One region of the Undibacterium sp. FT79W genome, then DNA from elsewhere that is predicted to be linked to it. Evidence: predicted binding sites of a transcription regulator. Region 1 holds the regulator's gene; each other region holds the start of a gene.
What was found. Region 1 encodes LexA, which represses DNA repair genes until DNA is damaged. Its sites were predicted from a motif close to ACTGTATNNNNATACAGT; they were not measured.
Positions count from the first base shown of each region.

Region 2: a site for LexA is predicted at 2,225-2,242, ahead of ruvA (Holliday junction branch migration protein RuvA). Genes of this name have one in related genera too.
Region 3: a site for LexA is predicted at 2,344-2,361, ahead of H8K38_RS17845 (LexA family transcriptional regulator). Genes of this name have one in related genera too.

Region 1 is NZ_JACOGB010000002.1:380,481-388,798, forward strand. It holds gene rplI (50S ribosomal protein L9) at 1-422, opposite strand, end outside; gene rpsR (30S ribosomal protein S18) at 449-733, opposite strand; gene priB (primosomal replication protein N) at 743-1,042, opposite strand; gene rpsF (30S ribosomal protein S6) at 1,077-1,445, opposite strand; gene lexA (transcriptional repressor LexA) at 1,679-2,335, shown strand; gene lon (endopeptidase La) at 2,438-4,843, opposite strand; gene clpX (ATP-dependent Clp protease ATP-binding subunit ClpX) at 5,061-6,326, opposite strand; gene clpP (ATP-dependent Clp endopeptidase proteolytic subunit ClpP) at 6,509-7,135, opposite strand; gene tig (trigger factor) at 7,155-8,318, opposite strand, start outside.
Region 2 is NZ_JACOGB010000001.1:37,988-46,305, reverse strand. It holds gene purH (bifunctional phosphoribosylaminoimidazolecarboxamide formyltransferase/IMP cyclohydrolase) at 1-1,411, shown strand, start outside; gene ruvC (crossover junction endodeoxyribonuclease RuvC) at 1,447-1,989, shown strand; gene ruvA (Holliday junction branch migration protein RuvA) at 2,257-2,838, shown strand; gene ruvB (Holliday junction branch migration DNA helicase RuvB) at 2,850-3,893, shown strand; gene H8K38_RS00165 (porin) at 4,111-5,211, opposite strand; gene H8K38_RS00160 (porin) at 5,589-6,746, opposite strand; gene coq7 (2-polyprenyl-3-methyl-6-methoxy-1,4-benzoquinone monooxygenase) at 7,096-7,725, shown strand; gene H8K38_RS00150 (putative Na+/H+ antiporter) at 7,831-8,318, opposite strand, start outside.
Region 3 is NZ_JACOGB010000013.1:3,571-11,888, reverse strand. It holds gene H8K38_RS17855 (SOS response-associated peptidase) at 1-658, opposite strand, end outside; gene H8K38_RS17850 (Y-family DNA polymerase) at 636-1,901, opposite strand; gene H8K38_RS17845 (LexA family transcriptional regulator) at 1,910-2,335, opposite strand; gene H8K38_RS17840 (AbrB/MazE/SpoVT family DNA-binding domain-containing protein) at 2,497-2,697, opposite strand; partial or broken gene istA (IS21 family transposase) at 3,145-3,891, shown strand; gene H8K38_RS17825 (helix-turn-helix transcriptional regulator) at 4,013-5,005, shown strand; gene H8K38_RS17820 (hypothetical protein) at 5,023-5,295, shown strand; gene H8K38_RS17815 (hypothetical protein) at 5,337-6,116, shown strand; gene H8K38_RS17810 (hypothetical protein) at 6,306-8,318, shown strand, end outside.

The sequences.
Region 1 (8,318 bases):
ACGTTAACTACAACGTCAGTATGCAGTGCAACGGAAACAGCGTGATCACCCGCCGTTTTCAACGGACCTTGCGGCAAGCGAACTTGTGCTTTTTCAACAGTGAAACCAACTTTAGCCAACGCTTCAGCGATGTCAAAATTAGTTACTGAGCCGAACAAACGACCATCAACACCAGATTTTTGTGAAATCTGAACTGTAGAACCTTCCAGCTTCTCGCCTTGAGCCTGAGCTACAGCCAATTTTGCTGCTGCTGCTTTTTCCAGCTCAGCACGTTTCGCTTCAAATTCAGCGATTGCTGCTGCAGTCGCACGGCGAGCCATGCGTTGTGGAATCAAAAAGTTACGTGCATAACCATCTTTAACACGAACTACATCACCAAGATTGCCGAGATTAACGACTTTATCCATCAGAATAACTTGCATATTTTTCTCCTAATACCTGTCGTCAATTACGCTGTGTGCAGATCAGTGTAAGGCAACAACGCTAAGTAGCGTGCGCGCTTGATCGCTGTATCAACTTGACGTTGGTACAGCGCTTTAGTACCAGTCAGACGTGCAGGCATAATTTTGCCGTTTTCTTGCACGAAATCTTTCAATGTGTCGATATCTTTGTAATCAACTTTTTCTACATGTGCTGCTGTGAAGCGGCAGAATTTTTTGCGTTTGAACAAAGGGTTTTGTTGTTGACGCTTTTGCTTCAATTTGCTTTTATCAAATTTTTTACCGAATGCCATTTGTGGCTCCTAATCTAGTAAATTTGCCCGTATTCCATTGATATGAAATACCAGACTTTTGCTGTTGCGATTTTTGCGTGCTAAAAAACCCGTGAATGCAATCTCAACATCTAAAGGCAGTTCGGAGAATTTTCCTGAAATTTCACCTGCAGCTTGTGCGGAAATTTCAAATTCAACCAATCGCCCTGTTCCGGCTTCCACCTGCTGCGAACTGTGCATCAATATTGCTGATGCTATTGGTATCCCAGCTGGCGTGTAACGTATCGCTGATTTCTCTATGATACGAGCCATCACTGTCAGTTGATTCACTGTTTTTTATACGACCTTTTTCAAATCAAATGAATTAAGCAGCTGGTGCTTCAACGCGCTGTGCTTTAGCCGCGTCTTCTTTTTGAACAGCTTTCATCATTGGAGATGGTGCTGTTTCAGCTTTTTTCATTTTGACTGTCAGGTGACGCAGAACGGCATCATTGAATTTGAATGCTGTTTCCAGCTCAAGCAATGTTTCTGCATCGCACTCAATGTTCATGCAAACATAATGTGCTTTAGCCAATTTTTGAATCATGTAAGCCAATTGACGACGGCCCCAGTCTTCAACGCGGTGAACCTGACCACCACGTGCAACAACGCTAGCTTTGTAACGTTCGATCATTGCAGGAACTTGCTCGCTTTGATCGGGATGTACAATAAATACGATTTCATAATGACGCATATATTCTCCTTGTGGACAATAAAAATAGCCTGCCTCGGCGTCAAGACGAGTGCAGGAAGAGGAAAGCCGACGATCATAACGCACTTTTCCGTTTTATTCAATTAATTCAGTACAGAGCTAATCCGATGGCACTAGATTGCACATCGCCACAAAATTTCCTTGCACTTCACAGCGCACTGTATAAAAATACAGACTGTTTTTATATACAGCGTAATGATCTACGTTCACACAAAATGCTTAAGCTGACAGCCCGACAAGAGCAGATCCTGAATTTAATCAAAGATGCCATTCAAAATACAGGCTTCCCGCCGACCCGCGCTGAAATAGCGGCTGAGCTGGGATTTCGCTCCACCAATGCAGCGGAAGAGCACCTGCAGGCACTCGCAAGAAAGGGCGTGATTGAAATAGCGCCCGGAACATCGCGCGGCATACGCCTGCTGGAGTCAGAATTATCAAGTCACATCACAGGTCAACAACTGGCGTCATCACAATCTGTTTTTTCTCAGATAAACCTGCCACTAATCGGGCGGGTTGCGGCCGGATCGCCAATACTCGCATCAGAACACATTGAAACCATCTACCAAGTAGACCCTGCACTATTTTCTGCCAAGCCGGATTTTCTTCTCAAGGTTCGCGGCATGTCTATGCGTGACGCAGGCATACTCGATGGCGATCTGTTAGCAGTAAAGAAGACTGATACTGCAAGAAATGGGCAAATTATTGTTGCCAGGCTTGGCGATGATGTGACTGTCAAGCGCTATAAAAAAACCGGAAATTCTGTTGAATTAATTCCTGAGAATCCTGACTACTCAATTATCAAAGTAAATGAAAACGAGGAAAATTTCTCACTGGAAGGACTGGCTGTCGGGCTGATGCGAAATTGGATCTGATACTAAGAAAATCAAACGAAAATATATTGCTATCAATGACGCTTAGATAAAATCTAAATAAAAAACGCCCGAAAATTCGGGCGTTTTTTTATCCATACAACATTAATGCTTCACAACAGCAAGATCAGCAGAAGGCTCACTTGATCCAGCGGCAACGGGAATTTCCGCGTCAACCAAAGGCTGCGGCTGACGCTCCAAAGCAATTTCCAACACCTTGTCTATCCAACGCACCGGGATAATTTCCAGTTTGTTTTTTACATTGTCCGGGATTTCAGCCAGATCCTTTGCGTTCTCCTCCGGAATTAAAACAGTTTTAATTCCGCCGCGATGCGCTGCCAGCAATTTCTCTTTCAAACCACCAATTGGCAATACCTCGCCACGCAAAGTGATCTCACCTGTCATCGCAACATCTGCCCGCACAGGAATCCCGGTGAACACAGATACCAAAGCGGTCGTCATTGCAATACCAGCAGAAGGACCGTCTTTAGGCGTCGCCCCTTCAGGTACGTGAATGTGAATATCACTCTTCTCAAAGACATCAGCCTTAATGCCCAAGCGCTGAGCCCGGCTACGCACAACTGTCCGGGCAGCTTCGATCGACTCCTTCATGACATCACCTAAGGTTCCAGTGCGGATAACGCCACCTTTACCGGGCATAGAAACAGCCTCGATAGTCAAGAGATCGCCACCAACTTCCGTCCATGCCAGACCAACTACCTGACCAATTTGATTATCCTTGACCGCAACGCCAAAATCGTATCGGCGTACACCCAAATATTTATCCAGATTTTTGGAGGTAATCGTCGCTTTTTTCTCACTCTTCTTCAGCAAAAGCATTTTGACGACTTTACGACATATTTTGGAAATTTCGCGCTCCAGCGAACGAACACCAGCCTCCCTTGTGTAATAGCGGATAATATCTCTGATCGCACTTTCTGCGACAGTGATTTCCGTTTCTTTCAGGCCGTTATTTTTAATTTGCTTTTGCAACAAATAGCGCTGAGCAATGCTGGTTTTTTCATCCTCTGTGTAACCAGAAAGACGAATCACTTCCATCCTATCAAGTAAAGCAGGCGGAATATTGTACGAGTTAGACGTCGCGACAAACATCACGTCAGACAGATCAAAATCGACTTCAATGTAATGATCCGAGAACGTATGATTTTGTTCAGGATCAAGCACCTCCAGCAATGCGGACGAAGGATCGCCACGGAAATCCGCCCCCATTTTATCGACTTCATCCAACAAAAAAAGAGGATTTCGAACACCAACCTTGGCCAGGCTCTGCAAAATTTTGCCAGGCATGGAGCCAATGTAAGTGCGACGATGTCCACGAATCTCTGCCTCGTCACGCACACCACCAAGCGCCATGCGAACGAACTTGCGATTCGTTGCCCGGGCAATCGACTGACCGAGAGACGTTTTACCTACACCCGGGGGGCCGACCAGACACAGAATCGGAGCTTTTAACTTATCCACGCGTTGCTGAACAGCAAGATACTCGAGAATGCGCTCTTTAACCTTATCTAAACCGTAATGCTCATCCTCCAGAACCTTCTCAGCATTCGTCAGATCATTATTTACTTTGGATTTTTTCTTCCAAGGCAAACCAACAATAGTATCAATATAATTTCTGACAACTGTTGCCTCTGCAGACATCGGTGACATCATTTTGAGTTTTTTCAACTCATTAAGAGCCTTGTCGCGAGCTTCTTTCGGCATTTTGGCAGCAATGATTTTCTTCTCAAGTTCATCGATATCTGCACCCTCTTCGCCTTCGCCCAGCTCTTTCTGAATCGCTTTCACTTGTTCGTTCAGATAGTACTCACGCTGCGATTTCTCCATCTGACGCTTCACGCGACCACGGATACGTTTTTCCACCTGCAAGATATCGAGTTCGCCTTCAAGTTGCCCAAGCAGATGTTCAAGCCTTTTGGCTACACTGAAAATTTCCAGAATCACTTGCTTTTGCTCCAATTTCAGAGGCAAGTGTGCCGCAATGGTATCTGCAAGACGACCGGCGTCGTCAATACCAGAGAGAGAGGCAAGAATTTCAGGCGGGATTTTTTTGTTCAGTTTTACGTACTGATCAAACTGTTGAACAATTGCACGACGCATCGCTTCAACTTCAGAATCATCTTCCTCAACTGCCGCAACCGGCGTCACTTCAGCACTGAAGTGTGACTCAGAATCATGAATCTGGTGAATGCGGGCACGCTGCGCCCCTTCAACCAATACTTTTACTGTGCCATCAGGCAACTTCAACATTTGCAAAATATTGGCTATACAACCAATTTCATAAATATCGTCAGCCGAAGGCTCGTCCTTCGCAGCGGCTTTTTGAGCAGCAAGCATAATGCTTTTACCCTGCTCCATTGCAGCCTCCAAAGCCTTAATGGACTTTGGGCGCCCCACAAACAGTGGAATAACCATATGGGGAAATACAACCACGTCACGTAATGGCAGCAGCGGCAGTTGAATTTGCTCGGTAATTGAAGTAGTTGTCATGGCGCACCTTTCATAAATACTAGTTGGTAATGTTGGCGCACAAGGCTAAAACACAAGCCCATTATCAGAAAAAACAATAAAAAAGCTACGCAGAGAGCTCCCCGAGTAGCTTTACGGCTGAAGCCATGTTTTTTCCTACTTCATTCTACTTCGATTAAAAAAAATGCGGTGAATAACCATAAAAAAAAGGGGATATCTCCCCTTTTTTTGCAAAAACTCAAGCTCCGGACACTTTGACTTGCTCGTGATAAATAAGCAAAGGCTTAGCACCGTTAGTGATAGTCCCCTCATCAATCACCACTTTTTCAACATTTTGATGGCTAGGCAGATCGTACATAATATCCAACAATGCATGCTCCAGTATCGATCTCAAACCACGCGCACCAGTTTTACGGGCAATCGCTTTTTTTGCAATTGCCTGCAAAGCAGCCGGGCGTATTTCAAGCTCAGTGCCTTCCATTTCCAGCAGTTTTGCATATTGCTTAATCAGCGCATTTTTTGGCTCAACCAGGATCTGAATCAATGCCGCCTCGTCAAGTTCGTTAAGCGTTGCAATAACAGGCAAACGACCAACCAACTCAGGAATCAAACCGAACTTAATCAAATCTTGCGGCTCCGCATCCTGCATCATCTGACTTGCGCTCTTTTCCGTCTGACTTTTAACGCTGGCTGAAAAACCAATACTACTACGCTCTGATCTGTCTAAAATAATCTTTGCCAGTCCATCAAAAGCACCGCCACAAATAAACATGATATTCGTGGTATCGATCTGAATGAAGTCCTGATTTGGATGCTTGCGACCTCCTTGTGGCGGCACCGATGCCATCGTGCCCTCGATCAGCTTCAGCAGAGCCTGCTGCACGCCTTCACCAGACACATCACGTGTGATCGAGGGATTGTCAGATTTACGGGAAATCTTATCAATCTCATCGATATAGACGATACCCTTCTGAGCACGTTCGACTTCATAATTACAGTTCTGCAGTAATTTTTGAATGATATTTTCAACGTCCTCACCAACATAACCAGCCTCGGTCAAGGTCGTCGCGTCTGCGATCACAAACGGTACATTCAACATGCGAGCAAGCGTCTGCGCCAGCAACGTTTTACCTGAACCGGTAGGACCAACCAGCAAAATATTACTCTTTGCGAGCTCTACATCATCCTTTTTACCCAGATGCTTCAGACGCTTGTAATGATTGTAGACAGCGACCGCCAGAATACGCTTTGCATTAGGCTGACCAATCACATACTGATCTAATAAATCGGTAATTTCCTGGGGAGTTGGCAGCTCAGTTTTCGCGCTCGCTATATTGTCAATTTCAGATACTTCATCGCGAATAATGTCATTGCACAAGTCTATGCACTCATCGCAAATAAAGACCGAAGGCCCTGCAATCAGCTTCTTAACCTCATGTTGACTCTTTCCGCAGAATGAGCAGTAGAGCAGTTTTTCACCGCTGGAGGATTTTTTATCGGGCATGGTACGAATATGAGAAAAACAAAATAAATATAAATCGGAACGAAGAGCATATTACCTGCAAAAACAGTTTTCGTCATTGCATGCACAAGATCCAGAAGTACCTGAGAAATCGAATAATTTAGAAAATAAATAAAAAACGCCCGAACCTTTATGGGAACGGGCGTTTATCTAATTCAAGCAGCTTAAGCGCGATGAGTCAAAACTTTATCAATTAACCCGTATTCGACAGCGGCGTCAGCCGACATAAAATTATCACGATCAGTGTCTTTGGCAATCTGATCTAAGCTGCGGCCTGTGTTTTCCGCCAGAATGCCATTCAGACGTTCGCGCAAGTACAAAATTTCACGCGCCTGAATCTCGATATCAGATGCCTGCCCCTGCGCACCACCCAAGGGTTGATGAATCATAATGCGGGAATTCGGTAAAGAGAATCGCTTACCTTTAGCACCTGCCGCCAGTAAAAACGCCCCCATCGACGCAGCCAGACCAGTACACAATGTCGATACATCTGGCTTAATGAACTGCATGGTGTCGTAGATCGCCATCCCGGCAGAAACGGAGCCGCCCGGAGAATTAATGTAGAAAGAAATATCCTTATCTGGATTTTCACTCTCCAAAAACAACAGCTGCGCGACGACCAGATTTGCCGTCTGATCATTCACCGGACCAACCAGAAAAATCACACGCTCTTTCAATAAGCGGGAGTAGATGTCATAGGAACGTTCACCACGCCCACTTTGCTCTACCACCATAGGCACCATGCCCAGCATATTTGTATCCAACGCCGAATTACGGATGATGCCTGTCATGTGATTTTCCTTTTAAAACTTATGCTTGTGCGTTATTGCCCATCAACTCATCGAAAGGCAGTGTTTTTTCAGTCACTTTCGACTTACCGAGAACATAGTTAACGACGTTTTCTTCTAATACAAGGGCTTCAACTTCTGCAAGGCGATTACGATCACTGTAGTAGTACTTCACTACTTGTTGCGGATCTTCGTAGCTTTGCGCGAAATCTTCAACCTGAGCTTTGATCTGCCCTGCAGTTGCCTGCAAATTATTAGCCTTGACCAATTCAGCCAAAATCAGACCCAGACGGACACGGCGCTCTGCTTGTGCATTGAACATCTCAATCGGGAATGGAACGTCTTTCACGTTCATGCCACGTTGTGCCATATCCTGACGAGTCATTTCAGCCAGACGCTCACTGTCTTGCGCAACCAAAGAAGTCGGAACATCAAATATCACCGCCTTAACCAAAGCGTCCATCACGCTTTCTTTTGTTTTCGCTTTAACACGGCCTTTAACTTCACGCTCGAGGTTTTCTTTGATGTCAGTGCGCATCTTTACCAGATCACCATCTTCAACGCCAAGCATCTTAGCAAATTCAGCATCAACTTCAGGCAAATGCGCCCACTCCAGCTTTGTCAAAGTGATGGTAAATTCTGCAGTTTTACCGGCAACATCTTTGCCATGATAATCTTCTGGGAACGCCAACGGGAACGTTTTAGATTCGCCAACTTTCAAGCCAACAGTAGCTGTCTCAAACTCTGGCAACATGCGGCCTTCACCTAACACGAAAGTGAAACCTTCGGCCTTGCCACCCGCAAATTCTACGCCGTCAATTTTACCTACGAAATCAACAGTAACACGGTCACCGTTTTGTGCAGACTGATCTGCACCACCGTCACCATGCGTGCCCTGCTCGCCTTTAACGTGGAAATGTACACGTTGCTTGCGCAGGATATCAATCGTTTTATCGATCTCCGCATCAGTCACATCGGATTTAACCTGTTCAACTTCAGCAGCGGACAAATCGCCGACAACCACTTCAGGGTAGACTTCGAAAGTCGCAGTGAAAGCCAGAGTGCCTTCAGCAACGCCTTCACCTGTTTTTGGCTCAATGTTTGGGTAACCAGCAACACGCAGATTGCTTTCACCAACGGCCGCAGCAAAAGACTGACCAACTTTGTCGTTCAGCACTTCTGTTTC
Region 2 (8,318 bases), on a different contig from region 1:
CACGGGCTTTCCTGAAATGCTCGACGGACGTGTGAAAACACTGCACCCGAAAGTACACGGCGGTATTCTGGCGCGCCGCGATTTTCCTGAGCATGTTGCAGCGCTTGAACAGCATGGCATTCCGACGATAGATATGGTCGTTGTGAATCTCTACCCTTTCCAGCAAACGGTAGCCAAAGCAGAATGCTCACTTGAAGATGCGATTGAGAACATCGATATCGGTGGACCGACGATGCTGCGCTCATCGGCAAAAAATCACAAAGACGTGACCGTGATTGTTGACCCCAGCGACTACACCGTGGTTCTCGCTGAAATGAAGGCGAATAACAATGTCGTCAGCTATGACACCAAGTTCACGCTGGCAAAAAAAGTCTTTGCGCATACCGCACAATATGACGGTGCAATCACTAACTATCTGACCAGCCTCGGTGAAGATAAAGCACACACGACACGCAGCGCTTATCCGCAGACACTGAATCTGCATTTCGACAAAGTGCAGGAAATGCGTTATGGCGAAAACCCGCATCAGTCGGCAGCTTTTTATCGTGATTTGAAAACAGTGGATGGTGCACTCGCCAACTACAAACAATTGCAAGGCAAAGAACTGTCTTACAACAATATCGCTGACTCCGATGCAGCGTGGGAATGCGTTAAGTCGTTCAAAGAATCCGCTTGCGTCATCGTTAAGCATGCGAATCCTTGCGGCGTAGCTGTAGCCCCGACACCATTTGACGCATACAGCAAAGCATTGCAAACCGACCCCACATCAGCCTTTGGCGGCATCATTGCATTCAACCGTGAACTCGATGGCAAAGCAGCAGAAATCGTCGCTAAACAATTCGTTGAAGTGCTGATCGCACCATCGTTCACAGCAGAAGCAAAAGCGATTTTTGCGGCGAAACAAAACGTGCGTTTGTTGGAAATTGCCTTGGGCAACGAAGTCAATCAATACGACGTCAAACGCGTCGGCGGTGGCTTGCTGGTACAGGCACCGGACGCGAAAAACGTTTTGCAGGAAGAATTGCGCGTCGTCTCCAAACTTCAACCGACACCACAACAAATGGCCGACATGATGTTTGCATGGCGTGTCGCGAAATACGTTAAATCGAATGCGATCGTATTCTGTGGCAACGGTATGACGCTGGGTGTCGGCGCCGGTCAGATGAGCCGTATTGATTCTGCGCGTATCGCTTCGATCAAAGCACAAAATGCCGGGCTGTCGCTGATAGGTTCTGCTGTAGCGTCAGATGCATTCTTCCCGTTCCGTGACGGTCTGGATGTAGTGGTCGATGCAGGCGCGACTTGTGTGATTCATCCGGGTGGCTCTATGCGCGATCAGGAAGTCATTGATGCCGCAGATGAACGCGGTGTGGTGATGGTCTATACTGGCACACGTCATTTCCGTCATTAATCATTCGCCTTGCTCTTTTGCGGGGCAAGGCACACATGAAGATTTTAGGTATCGACCCCGGATTGCGGACAACTGGATTCGGGGTTATTCATAAGCAGGGACAGAAGCTCACTTACGTGGCATCTGGCACCATCAAAACGGTCGAAGGTTCTTTACCTGAGCGGCTGAAAACTATCCTTTCCGGTGTTTCTGAAATTGTCCGCACTTATCAGCCTGATTGTGCGGCGATAGAGAAAGTCTTCGTCAACGTCAATCCTCAATCCACCTTATTGCTGGGACAGGCGCGTGGCGCCGCGATTTGTGCATTAGTCGCCGCTAATCTGATGGTCGCCGAATACACGGCGCTGCAGGTCAAGCAAGGGGTTGTCGGCCAGGGGCGTGCCAGCAAGGAGCAGGTGCAGGATATGGTGCAACGTCTGTTAATGCTATCCGGCACACCAAGTGCGGATGCCGCTGATGCACTCGGCGTAGCGATTTGCCACGCCCATAGTGGTGAAGCCCTGGCAACCTTGAGTGCCATTGCGCCCGAACTGGCCAAAAAAGGCTTGCGTGTGAAAGCCGGCAGACTGATAGGGTAAATGTCCCCATTCTGTCGGATCAGATTCTATGCCTGACACTCATTCTCAGCTTAGTCTCCCTCAATATTGATGCGCCTCAGCAAACCTTTTTGCCTGAAAACCCTTGCAAATACAGCGACGTTTCTCTCCGCTTATATTTTTATCTCTGATCGCCACTCAGGAAAGCAACAGCAGTCCTAAGTCGTGGAATTTCGCTGACACACTCTCGTCAAGCCGGAGAGAATCGTTTACTATCACTGCTTATTCATACAGTATGAAAGCAGTCTCATGATAGGTCGCATCGCAGGCACTCTGCTAGAGAAAAATCCCCCGCAATTACTGATTGATTGTCAGGGTGTGGGCTACGAAGTCGATGTGCCGATGAGCACGTTTTATAACCTGCCGCCATTAGGTGAAAAAGTGGTTTTGCTGACGCATCTGGCCATACGCGAAGATGCACATGTGTTGTTTGGTTTTGGCACAGCAGAAGAACGCGCGACCTTCCGTCAACTGGTTAAAATCAGTGGCGTCGGTGCACGCACGGCATTGTCTATTCTCTCAGGAATGTCCGTGGCAGATCTGTCGCAAGCGATTACGATGCAGGAAGTCGGTCGCTTAACCCGCATTCCGGGAATAGGCAAAAAAACCGCCGAGCGCCTGTTACTGGAACTCAAAGGTAAACTCGGTGCCGATTTATTTACGTCCAGTATGGCGGCCGCGGCAGGTGATCATAGCGCCGACATTCTGAATGCCTTGTTAGCCCTGGGTTATTCCGATAAAGAAGCGATGCTGGCGATGAAATCCGTACCAAAAGACACAGGCGTCTCGGAAGGAATCAAGCTCGCCCTGAAATCACTGTCTAAAGGCTGAAAAATTACATCATGAGCATACAGACAGATAATCTTTCGATCAATTTCAGCGAACAGCGCATCATTGCGGCAACACCAGTGTCCGTTAATGAAGAAGCGATTGAACGGGCGTTACGGCCAAAGCAACTCGACGAATATGTTGGGCAGGAAAAAATCCGTGACCAGTTGGAAATTTTTATCACCGCTGCACGCCAGCGCGGAGAAGCACTCGATCACACCCTGCTGTTCGGGCCTCCGGGCTTAGGTAAAACCACGCTGGCACACATTATTGCCCGTGAAATGGGAGTAAACCTGCGTCAGACTTCGGGGCCGGTTCTGGAGCGTGCAGGCGATCTGGCCGCACTACTGACGAATCTGGAAGCGAACGATGTGCTGTTTATCGATGAAATTCACCGTTTGTCTCCCGTCGTTGAAGAAATTTTATATCCTGCGCTGGAAGACTATCAGATCGACATCATGATAGGCGAAGGCCCCGCTGCACGCTCGGTTAAACTGGATCTGCAACCGTTCACGCTGGTCGGTGCAACAACGCGGGCGGGCATGCTGACGAATCCTTTGCGTGATCGCTTTGGTATCGTCGCCCGTCTGGAATTTTATACGCCGGAACAACTGACGCGTATCGTCACACGTTCGACCTCCCTCCTGAATGCACCGATACACGAAGCTGGCGCGCGAGAAATCGCTAATCGCGCGCGTGGCACACCGCGTATTGCCAATCGCCTGCTGCGGCGGGTACGTGACTATGCCGAGGTGAAAGGCAATGGCGAGATCACCAAAGATATTGCCGATGCCGCGCTGAAAATGCTGGATGTGGATACCGTTGGCTTCGATCTGATGGACAGAAAGCTACTTGAAGCCATCCTGTTTAAATTCGGTGGCGGCCCCGTCGGGCTGGACAATGTCGCGGCGGCAATCGGTGAGGAACGTGACACCATTGAAGATGTGCTGGAACCCTATCTGATACAACAAGGTTACCTGCAACGTACTCCTCGCGGGAGAATTGCCACCACTTTGGCTTACGAACATTTTAATCTTGTACCGCCAGAGAATGAGTGACAGCCAGAAATCGATTGCTTCCGGCGTAAATACAAAATCACTTCAAATACTGACGCAAGGACACCCAATGATCACGATAAGCAAATAATTGGCCTCTTTCGTTCATCAAAAGTGAGTCAAACAAATTGTCGATTGCCCGAATTCCATACACAAAATAAAAAAGCACCCAAAGGTGCTTTTTTATTTTCTAAGACAGCAAGCTCACGCCTGCTGAAGATTAGAATGCGTGACGGATACCAACGTTAACCATACGCTCTGTACGTCCCAGCCCAGATGCTAAGCCACCTGCATTTACGTTTGCATCATTAGACAACCGAGAAAAAGATGTGTAAACATTAGTACGTTTAGACAGAGAGTGTGTATAACCTAAAGCCAGTTGTGTGCTATTGCGATCAGTACTGACTACATCACTAGAAACGCGTGTTACACCAGCGATGATAGTACCTGCTGCGCTGACCGGGAAAGTCGCACCAAGATTCCAAAGTTTGTAGGCAACAGAGTTGTCATCTGATTTCACTTTACCATAAGCAAGCGCTGCTTTCACAACTGTGAAGTCATAAGTTGCACCAGCGAAAATATGCTTAACAGCATTCGTTGGCTTTGCAGCAGCAGATACATCTTCTGTGTGGTATGCCACTGTTGCGAGCAACGGTCCTGCTGCGTAAGACCCAGATGCACCGATACCACGGTTTTTGCTGTTATCACCAGCTTGTTCGCCAAATGTGTAAGCCAGAGAACCAGTAAAACCACTCAGGTTGTTGGTTGTATAGTTTGCTGTGTTGGTGGAACGTGGATTTGTTGCAAAAAACAGATTACCCAAGCCTGTTGCACTTGTGCTGTCTGTTGCGCTACCACCGATAATGCCTGTACCGAACGGATCGATAGAATCTACAGCATCGAACATTGGTTTGTTTTGACGACCCAGTTGAATCGCGCCAAAATCACCGGACAAGCCCACCCATGCTGCACGACCAAATGCCAGTCCGCCTTGAGCAGACGCACCAGTATCAGCCTGAATACCCATTTCCAATTTGAAATTTGCTTTCAAGCCATTACCCAGATCTTCACTACCTTTGAAACCCAGACGGGAGCCAGATTGCACGCCACTGTCCAATGACGTAATTGCACCTTTACCACCTTTAGAAAAGGCACCGTTATTTTCATTCTGAAGAGCCATATCCAGTACGCCGTAAACGGTAACAGAAGACTGCGCCTGAGCCGTACCTGCAACTGCTGCCAATACTGACAATGCGATAAGTGATTTTTTCATTTTTATTTCTCCAAAGGGTTTAAGACAATTGCGTTGAGTTTCGATCATTCATTTCAACTTGCTGGCAAGTGATACTAAAAATGAAACGTCAAAATATATGAACTGCTAATATCAACAGTCGTATTTGACCAAATTTGAAGAAGAACAGCCAAGTTAAATCGACGTTCGAGGGTAAATAAGCGAAATTGATGTCTCAATTCCACAACAGACTATAATGGATAATCGATATTGCTCTGGAGGATAAGAAAGTTGGAAAAGACAAATTTCGAGTATCTGAATATGAGCTTTTTAAAATTAAAATGACGAAAAAACATTAAAAAGCACAAGAACATCAACACAACATCATTAATAAATTTCGTTGTTTAAAGAAAAAAAAGCCAGCGATTCGCTGGCTTTTTAATTGCGCTAACTGATGAAACTACATATCAGAATGCGTGCAAGATACCAAATGCTGCACGAGTCGCTTTATTTTGAACACCATCAGTACCGATGATACCCAGTGCCAATGTTGTATCTTTCAAGGCTGAAGAGCCCGCTTTAGCATATGTCAGCGATGCGTAAGCAGTAGTGCGTTTGCTGAATGCATACTTAGCCAGACCGATGTACTGATCAGCCTTACCATCAAAATCGCCCGAACGTTTTGTATTGTAGTAAGCGCCAGTCAGAGTCAACTGATCAGAAACCGCATAGTCAACACCCAGACCAATAACGGTAATCTTGCGATTATTGTTTGGCGATGTCACTGCAACCGGAGCACCCAGATTGCCTTCAATTGTATTGTGGCCATAGGTAAAGCGCAACATAGTCGATGGTACAACTTTGTATTTAATGCCACCAGCCCAACCGCTCAGAGAAACATTTCCTGTAGGATCTTTCAATTTCGCGAAAGACAATGCGGCGCCATTCGTGCCATCGGTGAAGATACCTGCCAGACCAGCATAAGAACTGGAAGAAATTTCGCCTGCTTTTTCACCGAAACCGTACATCGCTGCGCCAGCGAAGCCAGAAATGAAAGGAGAAACATACTTAACCGAATTATTTTGACGCAGAGCTGTACCGCCCTGATTTGTACCGAAACCGCCGAAGAATGCGCCAGAGTTCAAGCCCACCAACGCTACGTTAGGATTTGTACCTGCATGTGCCAGACTCATAGGATCAGCCAGACCAACGGAATCCACACCCAGAATATTGTTACGACCCATCGTAACAGCACCGAAATCGCCAGACAGACCAACCCAGGAAAGGCGGTCAAACAGGGAAGTGTTATTACCGGCCTGGCTGAAATTTTGCGTCAGGTTGCTGCCACCAAAACCGGCACCTGCTGCGCCTGTATCATTCGCCAGGGTGCCTTCCAGATTAAAGTTAGCTTTCAGACCGCCGCCCAGATCTTCGCTGCCTTTAATACCCCAGCGAGATGTCAACAGCTGACCAGCTTCCATAACGGCTTTATTGGTGCCGCCCGCTTGATTATTGGTGTACATAACAGCGGCATCGACGATACCGTAGACGGTCACATTAGATTGTGCGGACGCCGCAGATGCGAACGCGCCCAGTACAGCAAAAGCGATGAGTGATTTTTTCATTGAAATTGTCTCCAGATTTTATAGTGTGATTTGACTTGATGTCTGCGGCTCTTAGTTAGGCCGCTTTTTTTGATTGTGTTGCAAGTTCTTCCAAACTGATTGATAAACAATCTAGGAACGATTGAACCAAACTACGTGGATTTGGGCAAAGAGAATTTGCGAACGACCGTGTTTAAGCAAATTAAATGTGGCGCGGCGACAACAGTCGCATTCAGCACACCGGTAGTCACTTTTAGGCACCCGTGAGGCACCTGTATATCTGCGCATGCCTTGCGCCAGCTTAAAGCCAGCCCCCGGGTCTGTTGTTTTACAATAGCGCCTTAACTTTTACCGCATCGAAACCATGTCTCTGCCAAATATAGATCGTATCGTCCTCAGCTTTGATCGCGCGCTGCGCACCGTTTCGGCTCAGGCGAAAAGCTCGCGCCCTTATCCCGCCGCGACCGTCACTACTGAAGACGCGCTGAGTGAGCAGGAAAAAAAACACAGCGCCGGTCTGATGCGGGTCAATCATGTCGGGGAAATCTGTGCGCAGGCGCTGTATGACGCTCAAAGTGCGTTTTCACATACAGCAGAAGTGACCCGCCAGTTGCAACATTCCTGCATCGAAGAAGAAGATCATCTGGCGTGGACGGCAAGCCGCCTGAAAGAACTGAACTCCCATACCAGTTTCATGAATCCGCTCTGGTATGCAGGCGCCTACACTTGCGGCGTCATCGCGGCAAAATGTGGCGATGCAGCAAGCCTGGGATTTGTCGTTGAAACCGAGCGGCAGGTTGAAGCCCATCTGGCCGGGCACCTGAAGTCGCTGCCTGCACATGACAACAGGTCGCGTGCGATTGTCGAACAGATGCGCGTTGACGAGGTTGCACATGGTGCCGCGGCACAAGCCTTAGGGGCAAGTGAAACGCCGCAGCCAATCAAAATGGTGATGAAACTGATGGCCAAAGTGATGACATCAACGGCTTACTATATCTGACTGCAGATACCAACGCCCTACCGCAACAGCACATTTTTGAAAGTGGCCTCGGTCGCTGTTGCCGCAGGGAATTTCCGCTATTCGTCAGCCAGCAGCGCCTGAGGCTTACACAAAATGTAAAAACAAAGCGGCGATACCAGTCGGTAATGCTGCAGCGGCGATCAGACCCAGCGGGCTGATCGCTTTCTCATTAAACGAGTCTTTTAAAATCGCAAATCCGGCAGGATTCGGCGCATTCGCAATCACCGTCAAACCACCACCCGTGACAGCGCCAGATACCAGCGCATATTTGGCCGCATCCGGCAAACCAACGACCAGCGACCCAAGATAAGTCAGCGCGGCATTGTCCGTCACCGCCGTTAATGCGACCGCGCCGAAAAACAAGACAGCGTTATCCATGCCTGCCAGCAACGGTTGCAACCACCACGCCTGTTTACCACCAAGAACCACCAGGCCAGCCAGAAAAAATGCGACCAGCAAGCCTTCTCTCAACATCAGCCTGTCCTGATACTGTTTGTACGCTTCGGTGAACCCGAGGAAAAATAAAAACAGTCCCAGAAATACGACCGGATAATGTGCAAACCAGACCGTGG
Region 3 (8,318 bases), on a different contig from region 1:
CTGAGGCTGGATAGCAATGAAAGAATGAGCGGGCAAATTCTGTATTCTTACAACTGAGCCAATCGTCATAATGACGACGATGGATAATGACCAGTGAGCGTTTTTCATCTTCTGGTTTATGGAAGCGCTTCATCAGCGGGTGATCGTTGGCATTAATGGTGATCTGGGTGAATGAGTAACTTATTTTGGCACCCTCAATTTCATCCCATTCTTGATAGATCCCGGCAACCGCAAAATCAGCCTCGTCTTTCAGTCCGATCTTCCAGCGCTCTGCTTTACCTGACTCGTAGCAAGGTTCAAAAAAGTGTTGCATTGGTACTAGGCATAACATTCCTTCTCGCCATGGCTTTGCATAGGTGCGCAACTGACCGATTGTTTCGGCTCGCGCGTTCATTGTTGAATACCGCTTTGCTCCAATAGGCATCTTGTCCTTGGGAATCATGCCATAGGATGCCAGCATGACCTCGCGCTCACCATGATTATCGTGCCGAATAATCGGCGCGGCGTAATCCTGCCATGTCTCTGCTTTGTAATCGTCCAGCTGCTGGCCGTTGACGCCAAAGTCAGCTAGGGCTTCTTTGCGAGTGGGAGTGTAGTTGACACACATGTGGCGATCTTGAAGAAAAAGTTTTATCTTAGTCGCAAACAGGTAATTCATTCCAGTTTGTCGTGTATTCCGGCGACTTGTTCTCTTGTCGCATCTTCCATGAATGTCGGGAGCCATCCAGGCTTAGCTTTAGCGTGCCCTTACCGTAACGCTGATTGATCCTATCCAGCGTTTGCATTAGTTCAGGCTTTTCTGGTACTGACGCGAACATATCTGCCTGATACACCGATGCGTTGCTGATGTCGCTCAGAATGACTCCTGCTTTTTTGTAATGGTAACCCGCTCTGAAAATCACCTTCAACCCTTGCAGTGCATACTTTTGCAGCGTCATCGTATTGGCGGTCGGTGTGATCAGAGGGATGGCGAGGTGGGGAGAGTATTGCTCCTGATCTTGGCGAAACCGGTTGGTCAGTATGAAAATTTGCAACATGTTGGCAACAGAGTTTTGATCGCGTAGTTTCTTGGCTGCGTTGCTGACGAAATGACTCAGGGCATCTTCAAGGTCAGCTAACTCAGTCACCATATTTCCGAACGACCGGCTGTTAATAATTTGTTGTTTGCTCGGTGTGACATCTTCGAATTCAATACATGCCTCCCCGCGCAGTTCACGGATGGTTTTTTCCATGACGACGCCGAAGCGTTTGCGTAGCGATGGGACATCAGCATCACGTAGCTGTAAGACGTTCACAATCCCCATATCGTTTAATGCCGCTGTCAGTTTGCGACCAATACCCCAGACTTCTTCTGTTGGGATATTGCGTAAAACGCTGCTCATTTGTTGTGATGTGAGTGTGTTGAAGTTAAACACGCCCTTTGATTTTGGGTGCCGCTTTGCAACGAAGTTCGCCAGCTTCGCCAGGGTTTTGGATGGCCCGACACCCACGCAGACTGGTATGCCGGTATCTCGCTTTACTTGCTCGCGCACGGTCTGCATGAGTTCTGCAATATTTGGCAGGCCCGTCAGCTCCAGAAAGGATTCATCAATGCTATAGATTTCCTGATCGGGGGCAAACTGGCGCAGCAGCGTCATTACCCGATTGCTCATATCGGCATACAGCACATAGTTCGAAGAGAAGACTTCAATGCCGTGCTCTTTCACCAAATCGCGAATTTGAAATACTGGCACGCCCATCTTCACACCCAGAGCCTTGGCTTCATTGCTACGGGAAACCGCGCACCCATCGTTATTCGACAGCACAATGACTGGCTTGTTTTGCAGATCCGGACGGAATACTCGTTCGCAACTGACATAAAAGTTATTGCAATCGACAAGTGCAATGCTACGCACAGGCATGGGGAATCTCAGACGTTAAGTAACTTATGCAGATTAAACGTGACAACACCCCAGATACACAGCTCGTGACCTTCAGACAGTTCGATAATAGGGAAGCTAGGATTCTCCGGGACAAGCTTGATAACGCCGCCACGCTTGTATAGCCGTTTGACGGTAAATTCATCGTCGATGACTGCAAGGACGATCTGATTGTGCAGGGGAGTAATTGATCTATCGACGACCAACGTATCTCCATCGTAAATGCCTATGCCCAGCATTGATTCGCCGCGCACACGGAACAGATACGACGCTTGCTCATTGATCAGCAGATGCTCATTCAGATTGATACGCTTCTGTGCGTAGTCCGCAGCTGGCGATGGGAAGCCAGCATGCACCGGACTATCAAATAACGTCAGACTTGAAGCTGTACTGGAAAAAGGAATGGGTGCATTCATGATTAGATGCTGTATATATAATCAGTATATGAGAATGCTCAGCAAAAATCAAGTTTGACCTCCTGGCGAGCAGTCATTTGACCTTATGCCATTCACAGTTGTCATTTGGATAGACTAAAAACAAGTGCATTCCTAAAGAGATATCGTCTTATCTATTTGATTTATGTATTTAACGTATTTACTTTTCTCATCAGTAACTTCAATTTGTCTTCAGAGACCTCAACCTGAACCGAATCACCAATATGTAAATCCAATTGCGCCAATAGATCGTCTGGCAACTCAATCATCATATCGCCGCTCCCATCGCCAGTATCGATTAAGCTTGCTGTCCACCGGGTAGGAACTGTGTTGGTTGAAGTCATTATTTTGCCTCGCGGAATAAGGTTCGAAATGCACGTGCCTCCATGGTAGCAAATTGGGGATGAATGACAATGTCATCACTGAGACGTGCCCTCAATCCGGCTTGAACAGGTTCGTCATCGTCGAGATCATGTAGCGTGAAAACGATCTCTTTTTTGGTATGTATTCCCAGGTGCCGGAAAAATGCCTGAAATCCTGGCTTGTCAAACAGCGTGCAATACTTTCCAGATTAGAGGTGGAAACAGCGTCCAATAGTTTCCACCTCAGTATGTCACCATCCGGTATTTTTGCCGGGGGTATCAGGAGTGTTTTACATGGACATTATTTACGAAATTCGCAGGCGCCATACCATACAAAATCAAACGATCTCTGCCATTGCTCGGGACATGGGGCTTTCCCGGCCCACCGTGCGCAAACACCTCAAGACCGTCACATAGCCCAAGTATGAACGGGCACAACCTGCCGCTCCCAAACTCGGCCAATTTGAAACACAGCTCATCCAATGGCTGGAGCAAGAAGCCTGTCTTACCCGTTCCCGCCGTCGCTCCGCACATCGATTGTTCGAAGGTTTGCAGGACCTTGGCTATGGCGGTGCCTACGATAGCGTGCAACGCTTTGTGAAGCGCTGGAAGACTCACAAGCATGGCCCCAGACTCACTGACGCCTTCGTCCCCTTGCTATTCCAAGCCGGTGACGCCTGCCAGTTTGACTGGAGTCTGGAGCAAGTTGAACTCGGCGGTGTGATGCAATCCATTGAAGTCGCGCATTTCCGCTTAGCGTATAGCCGTCAGATGTTCGTGGTGGCCTACCCAAGAGAGACGCAGGAAATGGTGCTCGATGCCCATAATCGGGCCTTTGCTTTCTTTGGCGGCGTTCCCGCCCGACTCATCTACGACAACCTCAAGACCGTTGTCGACACCGTCTATACAGGTAAAGAGCGCCAATTTAACCGGCGCTTCTTAAGCTTGGCCAATCATTATCTGTTTGAACCCGTCGCCTGTACACCTGCCTCTGGCTGGGAGAAGGGGCAAGTCGAGAATCAGGTCGGCAACGTGCGGGAATGGCTATTTACGCCTTTAGTGCGCTTTGCGTCCTTCTCAGAATTGAATGACTGGCTCAGCATCCGTTGTCACGAGTTGGCACACCGCCGCCATCCCACGCAAACCGAGCGTACGATCGCAGCTTACATTTCATAAACCAATAGCTTTAAATTCATTTAATAATGATTTATTCCATATATTCCACCATATATGCTTGATTTTTAAAATTTGCTTTGCTAGAATTTAATTATTCTACATATGAGGGAATTTATAGAACATGGATCATTTTACAAAAGACGATTTACTGAATGAAATCCGAGGCTTTATGTGGGCTTTGGCGGATAGTTTGGAGCGTGTTTACGCACCTAATATAGGCTGGGCATTGCTCGGGATTGAGCGCGAAAGATTTCCAGCAATGATGAGTGGCGATTCTTACGCCTATCCATTCGGTGTAATGAATCTGGAATTAAAGGACATCGATCCCACCAAATTCCTGGTAACCAACGTTATTCTCGAAATGTATGACTATGGCGTAGATGGTCTTCGGCGCGACATCACTCACAATTGGATTGACTTTGCGACTGACACTGAAGCATTTATCTTAGGATTGCTTAACTTTCCTTTACTCAACGAAAGTGGTGTCCAGTACAGCCTCCGGTTGACTTCACATGTACTCCGTTTGGCAACCGCACGATGGAAACTCGATGACGAAGAAGGTATGTCTGCTATTGACCTCGAGGTCTCCGAACCCGTGTACTCCGGAGTATTGACGCTCAATGAAGTAGCTTTGCTCGCCAGTATGGATGAAAAAAGCGTCCGCAACGCAACCAACCCCAAGCTAAAAAATCATTTAAAGACCTTTAATCGCGGCACGCGTACTTACGTTAATGCACAAGACGCTCGTGAATGGCTTGTCGGTCGCAGGGGTTTTAAACCAACCGTAAATATTGACTCAGACGCAGAGCGAGACCTCGAGAAGGTGGGCTTTTTTTCGGCGACTGATTTTGGATCCTATATCAGGAAGCAAAGAGAAAAGAAAAATCTCAAGATAGCAGACATTGCTGAAAAATTAGCACTGCCGGACTGGCCACAAGAGCGGCTAACCGCAATAGAAGAAGGAAGTTTTGTCATGGACCGAAAGATGTATGGAGCACTAGCCAAAATCCTTTGTATTGAAAAGAAGGCGTTACTTGTCGCCAGCCTCGCACTGCACCAAAGGCTTGAGCGAGCTGCCCTTGAAGGCTATCTGGAAGACGACACGACAGATTAACTTTCGAGGAAACCATCATGAAACTGACACAACACGCAGCACTGCGCGCGAAAGAACGCGCAATTCCCCCAATTCTAGTGGACCTGTTGATGAGTTACGGTGCAACCGAAAAGGCTGGGGAAGGTGCGATTACCTACTACTTCGACAAAGCTTCGAAGCGACGTTTCCGTACATACGCTGGGCCGCTTGCCAACAAGCTTGAAGAACACCTAGATTGCTATCTGGTAGCCAGTGCAGAGGGACAGGTCATTACGGTTGGTCATCGGTACAAACGAATCAAGCATCAGTAATCACTATTTTGTTTAACTCAAAAAGTAAAAATAGAAAACACATGGAAAACAATCTTTTTTCAAAATACGCTTCCAGCATTCGCGCACTCAATCTGGAAAAAATTAGTAATGCCCAATCTATTCCTTCCGACTTTTTACTAGGTAAGGACGGTGAGCTGAGCACGCATTACATCCCATTCGACTACGTGAATACGAAGGCTAAAGTTGTACTGGTCGGTATCACGCCAGGCTTTACGCAATGGAAAAATGCGATGATCGAGGCACAAAAGCAGTTGCTTAGCGGCGCCTCAGAAAATTCGGCATGGATTGCAGCCAAGCGGACCGGTGCCTTTAGCGGAACCATGCGAAACAACTTGATCAACTTGCTCGATGCAATCGGGGTCAATACTTGGCTGGGTATCGGATGTTGTGATGCACTCTTTTCGAGCCACTCAGATCTGGTGCAAACGACGTCGATCCTTCGTCATCCTGTGTTCATCAAAGGAGATAATTACAATGGTTCTCCCAGCATGATACGCACGCCATTTTTGCGTGACCAGATCTTAGCGCATTTTTCCCAAGAGGCAGCCCAGCTCAACGATCCGGTATTTATTCCACTTGGCCCCAAAGTAACAGAGACCATGGCTTGGCTCGCCGAGCAAGGCGTCATCAATAAGGACAGAATTCTGGATGGACTACCACACCCTTCCGGCGCAAATGCAGAACGAATCGCCTATTTTCTAGGCCGAAAAGAAAAAAGTGCCCTGTCTGTCAAAACTAACGCAGCGCAACTCGACACATTGAAAAGTACCCTTATGTTAAGGGTGGCGTCCTTGACTTAAGTAGCACCGTATCCGCCCATGTTAATGGGCGGATCAGGCAAAGTAAAATTACAATGAACAGAGGGCTAAAAATGATGAAAAACTATGTCCAATACCATAACGCAACGAAACAAGGGGCAGTGAAGCCTGATCGTATCCTCCGGTGCGGGGCTGCACGTCTACTTCACTTTTGCACAGCAGTTTCCGACAATGGATTACTGGCAGGTAGGTGCGAAAGCCTTACGTAAGGCGTCTGAGGAGTTTGGTCTTCGCATTGACCCGGGTATTACCATCGACCGTGCCAGGATTCTACGTCCTATCGGTTCGTTGCATCCAAGCGGTAAGCATGTGCGCGTGGTGTTTGACGGCCAATCGCATAACGACATGGTTGGCATGTTCAAGGCACTTTCAGCAAAAGTAAGTCTGGAGCGCGATAAGCCACAGAAGAAGCACAGTATCAATGATGATCTATTCGTGCCACCTCCAGCGTCGTCAATCAAGAAAATAGCATCGAAGTGCGGGTGGGTAGCTGACGCACTGGCAGCAGAAGGCAGAGTACCGGAGCCAGAGTGGAGAGCGATGCTTGGACTCATTAAACTCACAGTGGAAGGTGAAGCCTTCGCCCACAAATGGTCTAGCGGCGCAGATAGTTACACGTATGAAGAAACACAAAAGAAGCTAGATAAATGGGTAGTCGGCGCACCTAGCTGCGCATCTGCCGGAAGCCCCAGGTGTAAGACTTGCGAACACAACGGCAAGATTAAGGGGCCGTATTCACTTGGATACATTACGGTAGGAGAGAGTGTTACCGTTCCAAAGTCTGCTGTCGATGTGCCGGAAGGTGTTTCTTCGCTGATGTTATCTGGTGACGATGACGCGCGTATCGGTAAGAAAGAGACCAGTGCCGGAAATGAAACTGCGGTAGAGATCGTTGGAGGGAAACGCACCAAAGAACAGATGATCGAGGACGTAACCAAGCTATGCCAGCGCAAGAAGCTGATAAAAGCTGGTCTGGTTCCTGACACTTTCCCCAGCGTAGCGAAGTTAGCTGAACACAATTCGGCGTTCTTCTTTTTCCTGCGCGGTTCTGAGAGCGGCATTGCTTTGTATGTCGCATACCAGAAAGAAGTGAACATTGCTGGCGAAAAGGTCGTGCGTACTTTCACTCAAGTTTTGACAGAGCAGCCTTTCTATATGGCTGCTCACGCGCAGGGCGAAGTCGCCGGGTCTGAGGTCAGTGTGCATCATATCCACCAATACCGTCAGGAAGGCGACATAAAAAGACGACCGGTGTGGAAGTACCGGAATGTTCCAGTTACGGACTTTTCAGAGAACTCCACGTTTAAAAAACAGTTGTCGGAAATGGGTATCTCCTATGCCGACACATCTAAGATGGCTCAGATTACTGACATGCTACAACAATTCGCACAAGCTAATTTAGGTATGCTGCGGCGCTCCGACACAGCGGTGCAGATCAGCAACCACATGGGGTTTCAGTTCAACCCTGCCACCAAAGAACCGATCTATGTACAAGGATACTATTCTGTCGGCGTAGACGGAGAAGTCAAGCCATGCTCACTTGGCAGCGACCTACGGCAGTTTGCAAAACGGTTTGAAATGAACTGCATCAGCTCCGATGATTTACGCGCCTACCGGGGCGACGCTTACAACGAGGTAATCAAACCTGCGGCGCAGCAGTATTGCGAAGGGGTACGCCGCATGTATGGTAAGAAGGATAAGTCGAAGTTTGCATTGGCCTGGCTGCTGGGCGTATCTAGCCCATACCTCACCTTCGTCACCGACGAGGAACCATCCCCAAACAGCAATATCATGCCGGGTATGGGCGTCGCTCTCAGCCTGTATTCCATTGGCTCCGGCCTGGGTAAGACCAGCTTGCAAAAAGTTATCATCGCTGGCTACGCAGCACCGGAAAAAAACAAAGCAGGCGGTAACAAAGAAACCGGCATGAGCACAATCGCTCTCGGAATCAACCTGTCTCAGTTGGGTTCCATTCCGTTCATGCTGGACGAAGTAACCAACAACGATGCAGAGACAGCATCGCAACTGATTCACAAAATATCATCCGGCAGGGATAAAAGCAGGGGAACCTCAGTAGGCAAAGCAGCACCGCGCACCGGCACCTGGGCGTCTGTTACCACCATGTCGACCAATGTGTCACAGCGCACTCTGATCTCTCAGCACCGCGAAGCCAGCACAGCAGAA